Regions from separate parts of the Bradyrhizobium sp. CCGUVB14 genome, predicted to be linked through region 1. Evidence: predicted binding sites of a transcription regulator. Region 1 holds the regulator's gene; each other region holds the start of a gene.
What was found. The regulator PhoB, encoded in region 1, activates phosphate uptake and scavenging genes when phosphate is short. The targets are predictions, from matches to a motif close to TGTCATNNANCTGTCAT.

Region 1 (2,265 bases):
TGCCGGATTTGCGGGTTTTTGGCCACGGAACATGTGGAAGCGAGTCGTCGGACTCTTGCGCGTGAGTCACGCCATATTGTAGCGTTTGCCTTGTCAGATACGACATCTCGTGCAGCGGTTCTGATCCCAAAAGTCCTCATGTACCGGCGTAAACGTTCGGGCGGCTCATTGCGCCCGGCGAACCTTAAGGGATTCTGGCGGCACGGGTTTTTCGAAGCTTAGGCATTCGTCGTGCCGCCCCAGGATGGCAGGCGCGCGGCGAAGGAAAGGTTACAATGACGGTTTTGACCTGGTCCGACGATCGCGTCGAGCAGTTGAAAAAGCTCTGGGAGGCCGGACTTTCGGCCAGCCAGATCGCCGCTGAGCTTGGGAATGTCACCCGCAACGCCGTGATCGGCAAGGTGCACAGGCTCGGCCTGTCGGGCCGCGCCAAGAGCCCGTCCTCGGCAGCTCCGCGGCCGCGCAAGGCGCGTCCGGCGCAGCACATGATGCGGGTGAGCAGGCCCATCGCGCGTGGCAATACCGCGCTGGCGCAGGCCTTCGAGGTCGAAGTCGAGGCTGAACCGGTCACCTACGACAACGTGGTGCCGATGAGCCAGCGGCTGTCGCTGCTCGAATTGAACGAGGCGACCTGCCACTGGCCGGTCGGCGATCCCTCGAGCCCGGATTTCTTCTTCTGCGGCGGCAAGGCGCTCTCCGGCCTGCCCTACTGCGCCCAGCACTCGCGGGTGGCGTATCAGCCGGCAGCGGATCGGCGGCGCGCGCCGGCGAAGCCGGGCACGCGGTAAGCGCATCCAGTTAACCTCGTCCCGGCACAAGGCCGGGACGACCGGGGAAATAAAAAAGCGCGCCATCCAGCGCGCTTTTTATTTTGTCTGCTTGCAAGAGCCTTAGGCCTGCTCGGCCTTCGCAAACCGGTCATCGAGCGCATAGCCCGCACCGCGCACCGTGCGGATCGGATCCTGCTCGCGACCAAGATTGAGCAGCTTGCGCAGGCGACCGATATGCACGTCGACGGTGCGCTCGTCGATATAGATATCGCGGCCCCAGACGCTGTCGAGCAGCTGCTCGCGCGAGAACACACGACCGGGGTGCTCCAGGAAAAACTCCAGCAGGCGATATTCGGTGGGGCCGAGATCAATCGGCCGGCCCGAGCGCGCCACGCGGCGCTTTTCGCGATCGAGCTCGATGTCACCGAAAGCGAGCACGGTTGCGAGCCGCTCGGGACTTGCGCGCCGCAGCAGACCCTTCACCCGGGCCAGCAGCTCGGGCACCGAGAACGGCTTGACGATGTAGTCGTCGGCGCCGGTCGCAAGGCCCCGCACCCGCTCGCTCTCCTCGCCGCGCGCGGTGAGCATGATGATCGGCAGCTGCTTGGTGTCGGACCGCGTCCGCAGCCGGCGGCACAGCTCGATGCCGGAAAGCCCCGGCAGCATCCAGTCGAGCACGATCAGATCGGGGATGTGCTCCTTGAGGCGGGTGTCGGCGTCGTCGCCGCGCATCACCGTCTCGACGTCATAGCCGTCGCCCTCGAGGTTGTAGCGGAGGAGCTCGGTGAGAGCTTCCTCGTCTTCAACCACCATAATGCGTGCGCCCATTGGGTCGTCGCTCCTTAAGGATTCAAGTATTGGGGACCGTGGTGGCGAAGGTCGTCATGTCGCCCTTCGGTCGCTTGTCGGTGATGGCCTGGCCTTCGATCATGTAGAACACGGTCTCGGCAATGTTGGTGGCGTGGTCGCCGATCCGCTCGATGTTCTTGGCGCAGAACATCAGATGGATGCAGAACGAGATGTTGCGCGGGTCCTCCATCATATAGGTGAGGAGCTCGCGGAACAGCGAGGTGCAGATGGCGTCGACTTCCTCGTCGCCCTTCCACACCGCCATCGCCGCCGGCAGATCGTGCGCGGCATAGGCGTCCAGCACCGACTTGACCTGCTGCTGCACGAGGTCGGTCATGTGCTCGAGGCCGCGGAACAGCTTGAGCGGATGGAAATCCGTCTCCAGCGCCGCGACGCGCTTGCCCATGTTCTTGGCGAGGTCGCCGATGCGTTCGAGATCGGTCGCGACGCGCATGGCGCCGACGATTTCGCGCAGATCCACCGCCATCGGCTGGCGGCGCGCGATCGTGAGCACGGCGCGTTCCTCGATCTTCTTCTGCAGCGCGTCGAGCTCGGCGTCGATGGTGACGACGCGCTGGCCGAGCGCGATATCACGGCGGATCAGCGCGTCGACGGAATCGACGATCATGCGCTCGGCGATGCCGCC
Region 2 (2,265 bases), 8.5 Mb from region 1:
GGAATGTACCCCTGCTTCATATGTCGTCAGGAAATCTTCAATCGCGAGCTTGCGGAAATCAGGCAGCGCCGCACGCAATTTGTCGTGATCCCAGTCCCACCATGCCAGCCTGGCCAGCCGTCCGGCAACCTCTTCCGAGAACCGGCGGCGCACGATGCGCGCCGGATTGCCGGCGACGATGGTATAGGCCGGCACGTCCTTGGTGACGATGGCGCCGGCCGCGATCACCGCGCCGGTGCCGATGTTGCGGCCCGGCAGCACGACTGTGCCATGGCCGATCCAGACGTCATGGCCGATATGGACGTGATGTTGGCGCCGCCAGTCGAAGAATTCGGTGTCGTCGCTCTCGCCCGGAAAGTAGGCGCTGGAGCGGTAAGTGAAGTGCGCCTGCGTGGCGCGATGCATCGGATGATTGCCGGGATTGATCCGCGTCATCGCCGCGATCGAGCAGAACTTTCCGATGGTGGTGTAGGTGATCTGCGCGTCGTTGACGACGTAGGAGTAATCGCCCAGCGCCACTTCGTGCAGGATGGTGCGCGCGCCGACCTCGGTATAGGCCCCGAGCCGGGTCTCGTGCAGCTTCGCCGAGGGATCGATGGTCGGTTCAACCGAAAGCACTTTGCCGGCCATGTTGCGTCCGAAAGCTTGAGGGCGAGGCGTTCGTCTTCGAGCGGCTCGATGACAATGTCATGACGATGCAATGACAGGGGATGAGGTGTGTTGGATCGCCGCACCGCATCGCGCATGTCACACAAGTGTCAAGCGCCGGGGATAGCGGTGGGCTCCAGCTACTCTGGAGCCCTGCATGCTGGTGGTTGAAGGTCTGACGTGCCGCTTCGGCGCAAAAGCCGCGGTGGACGACGCTTCGTTTCAAATCTCCCCCGGCGGCTTCGTCGGCGTGATCGGGCGCTCGGGCGCCGGCAAGTCGACCATGCTGCGCATGATCAATCGTCTGGCGACGCCGACGCAGGGCCGCATCCTGTTCGACGGTCTCGACGTCACCGCGCTGCGCGGCAAAGAGTTGCGGCAGTGGCGGGCGCGATCTGCGATGATCTTCCAGCAGTTCAACCTCGTCGGCCGGCTCGACGTGCTGACCAACGTGCTGATGGGACGCCTCGCCACCATGCCGGCCTGGCGCTCGCTGACGCAGACCTGGCCGGAGCAGGACAAGGCGCTGGCGATGTCCGCGCTCGAGCAATTCGATATCGCTTCGCTCGCTGCCCAGCGCGCCGATCAGCTCTCCGGCGGCCAGCAGCAGCGTGTTGCGATCGCGCGGGCGCTGGTGCAGCAGCCCGACATCATCCTCGCCGACGAGCCGATCGCCTCGCTCGATCCGCGCAACACCAAGATCGTCATGGATGCGCTGCTGCGCATCAACAAGCATTTCGGCATCACCGTGCTCTGCAACCTGCATTCGCTCGACCTGGCGCGCAGCTATTGCGACCGGCTGATCGGCATGTCGGCAGGCCGCGTGGTGTTCGACGGCGCGCCGTCCGCGCTGACCGACCTTGTCGCGCGTGAGCTCTACGATCTTGAAGCCACCGACGTCATGGGTGGTACGCCTGCTTCGGCGCCCGATGGCATCCCGGCGCTTGGAACGGCGGCCGCCGCCTGAGCCGCGCCTGTTGAATTTCCTGTTTCGCGTCAACCGACCCCAACCGATGAAGAGGGTATCATGATCACTCGCAGACTGGTTCTTGCCGGCGCCGCCGCGCTCGCGTTCACCGCTTCCGCTTCAGCCGAGGACTGGAAGGCCAAGTATCCCGAGCTGACCTTCGCGGTCGTCCCGGCCGAGAACGCCTCCGGCGTTACCGAGCGCTGGGCGCCGTTCATGAGCTATCTCTCCAAGGAATTGGGCGTGAAGGTCACGCTGCGCATCGCCAACGACTACGCCGCCGTCATCGAGGGCCAGCGCGCCGGCAACATCCAGATCGCGAGCTACGGCTCGGCATCGTTCGCGCGCGCCCGCCTGACCGGCGTCAAGACCGACGCCTTCGCCAACGACATCAATGCCGACGGCTCGACCGGCTATTATTCGGTGTTCTTCGTCAAGGCGAGCAGTGCCTACAAGAAGGTCGACGACCTCAAGGGCAAGAACCTCGGCCTCGTTGATCCGAACTCGACGTCGGGCAACAACGTGCCGCGCTTCGAGCTCGACAAGATGGGCATCCCGGATGCCGACACCTATTTCAGCAAGGTCGTCTTCACCGGCAGCCACGAGAACGCGATGCTGGCGCTGGCGCAGGGCACGGTCGACGTCGCGGC
Region 3 (2,265 bases), 4.8 Mb from region 1:
CGAGCACGCGGCGCGTCGCATCCGCCGAGCAAAGCGCCTGGTGACGGCCGGAGACCAGGAGATGCTCGGTCATGGCGAAGCGCAGGAACGCGGTCTCTTCCGTTGCAGCATCGATGTCGCGAACCAGATCGGAGAACACGCCGTAGACGCAATGGTCGATGACGTGAAGCTGCTGGAACGTGTCGCTCGACAGCAAGAGATCGCGCGCAAGCGGCGGCAGCTGTGATGCTGCGATCCACGGCCGCACGCGACCATCTGTCAAATTGAAATGCAGCCAGAGTCGGCCATCATGGCTGAACTCGATCGGCTGGTCGATCGGCAGCGCCTCAGCGCTGCCGTCGCCATGCAAACGAAACGCCCACACCAGTCCAGGAATGACAGGCGCGACACCCGATGTCGCGCTGACAAGCATTGCCGGCTCGGCCATGCTGACCCCATATCATTGCAGCCCAATCCCGGGGGGCCGTTATTGGCCTCCTCCGGGTCCTCCGTGCAGTCAATTACGCCAGTGTTACAGTTTGATGATGGCGCGCCGCCCTATTCCGCGGCGAGCCCCGTCGCGGCCTGGGCTTCCTTGATGTAATCGTGCACGACGCGGCCGAACGGCAGTGTCAGGTCGGCGATGTAGTGATGCGCGCCGATGCAGCGGCGGACCGGGAAATCCGCAACCGGCGCGTTGACGTGCGGCACCAGATGCAGCCGGCCGGGTCCCATCCAGGACCCCTTCGGCACGATGTCGATCAGGTTGATCGCGACGAGTTGGCAGACCTCGAGATGGCCGTCGACGCCGGGGATCATCTTCAGATTGATTTGCGTCTTCGACAGCGTGGCGCGGGTGAGATCGCCGTTGCCGGCCATGCTCTCGTGCTTGTAGCCCATCGTGCCCATGGCGACGAGCTGGCCGGCATATTCAAGCGTGCCCGTCAGTGTATCCTTGACGATCTCGAGTTTCGGGTGGGCGTACTTCTTCGGGAAGCCCCAGATCTCACGGCCCGCCGCAATCGGCGGATCATCATCGAGATACATCTGCGAGACGAAGTTGACCTCCTCGCCGTGCAGCCGCGCCGGGATCACGAGGCCGGATTCGGTGTAGCTGCCGAAGCCGGAGGAGTCCGGCATCTTGATCCATTCGTAGTGCACGATCGGCTGGTCGATCGGCTCCAGCGGCTCAGGCAGGCCGGCACGGATCAGGTCCGGGTCGGTCTCGTAGGTGATCACCAGGAATTCGCGGTTGACGAAGCGGTACGGGCCGGCCGGATAGCTCGGCCCGGCGGCCGGCATGGACGGAAGCCTCAGCACGTCTTCCCTGCGCATCGCTGTCTCCTCTGGTGATCCGGCAAGTTCCGACTTCACGCAGATTGCTAGCTGCCGTCATTGACTGCGATGTGACCGATTTCCGTCAGGGACACGACCTCCCGCCATTCCCGTCGCGGTTGACCTGCATGCAAAGGCGGCATCGGCCTGCTTTGTCATCACGCCGTCACCACCGGCCGCAATCGTCCGGTGAAGGCTGGAGGCATCGCCATGGACGCTCGCACGTCGCAACCGACACATCAGACCCATCAGCCGCCCGCGCGGGGCTGGCGGCCCGAACGCTGCGATCGCGTCGCGCTGGTCCTGCAGGGCGGCGGCGCGCTCGGCGCCTACCAGGCCGGCGTCTACCAGGCGCTGCACGAGGCCGGCATCGAGCCCGACTGGGTCACCGGCGTCTCGATCGGCGCGATCAACTCGTCCATCATCGCCGGCAACAAACCGGAGAAGCGGCTCGAAGCGCTGCGCATTTTCTGGGAGCGCATCACCAACCGCAAGATCTGGCACTACACGCCGGACGGCGACATCTTCCGCCAGTGGCGCAACCTCTACAGCTCCTGGATGACATCGGCGATGGGCCAACCCGGCTTCTTCACGCCGCACCAGGTCAATCCCTGGTTCAGCCCGGTCGGCGCCAAGACCGCGACCAGCTACTACGACACGGCCGCGCTGAAGGCGACCCTGCTCGAGCTCGTCGATTTCGACCTCATCAACGAAAAGAAGATCCGCTTCGCGGTCGGCGCGGTGAACGTGCTCTCCGGCAACTTCATCTATTTCGACAACGCCCATGACGAGATCGAGCCGGAGCACATCATGGCTTCCGGCGCCCTGCCCCCGGCGCTGCCGATGGTGCGGATCGGCACCGATCATTTCTGGGACGGCGGCATCGTCTCCAACACGCCGCTGCAGCACCTGCTCGACCAGGAGGACGCGATCAATTCGCTGGTGTTCCAG

Region 2: phnC (phosphonate ABC transporter ATP-binding protein) is a predicted target of PhoB. The motif match lies at 679-695, and genes of this name have one in related genera.
Region 3: NLM32_RS21345 (acetoacetate decarboxylase) is a predicted target of PhoB. The motif match lies at 1,468-1,484, and genes of this name have one in related genera.

The regions. Positions count from the first base shown of each region.
Region 1 is NZ_JANADS010000001.1:9,485,186-9,487,450, forward strand. It holds gene NLM32_RS44420 (GcrA family cell cycle regulator) at 276-788, shown strand; gene phoB (phosphate regulon transcriptional regulator PhoB) at 891-1,598, opposite strand; gene phoU (phosphate signaling complex protein PhoU) at 1,621-2,265, opposite strand, start outside.
Region 2 is NZ_JANADS010000001.1:981,615-983,879, forward strand. It holds gene NLM32_RS04655 (chloramphenicol acetyltransferase) at 1-630, opposite strand, end outside; gene phnC (phosphonate ABC transporter ATP-binding protein) at 806-1,615, shown strand; gene phnD (phosphonate ABC transporter substrate-binding protein) at 1,676-2,265, shown strand, end outside.
Region 3 is NZ_JANADS010000001.1:4,647,534-4,649,798, reverse strand. It holds gene NLM32_RS21350 (transporter) at 1-427, opposite strand, end outside; gene NLM32_RS21345 (acetoacetate decarboxylase) at 538-1,314, opposite strand; gene NLM32_RS21340 (patatin-like phospholipase family protein) at 1,525-2,265, shown strand, end outside.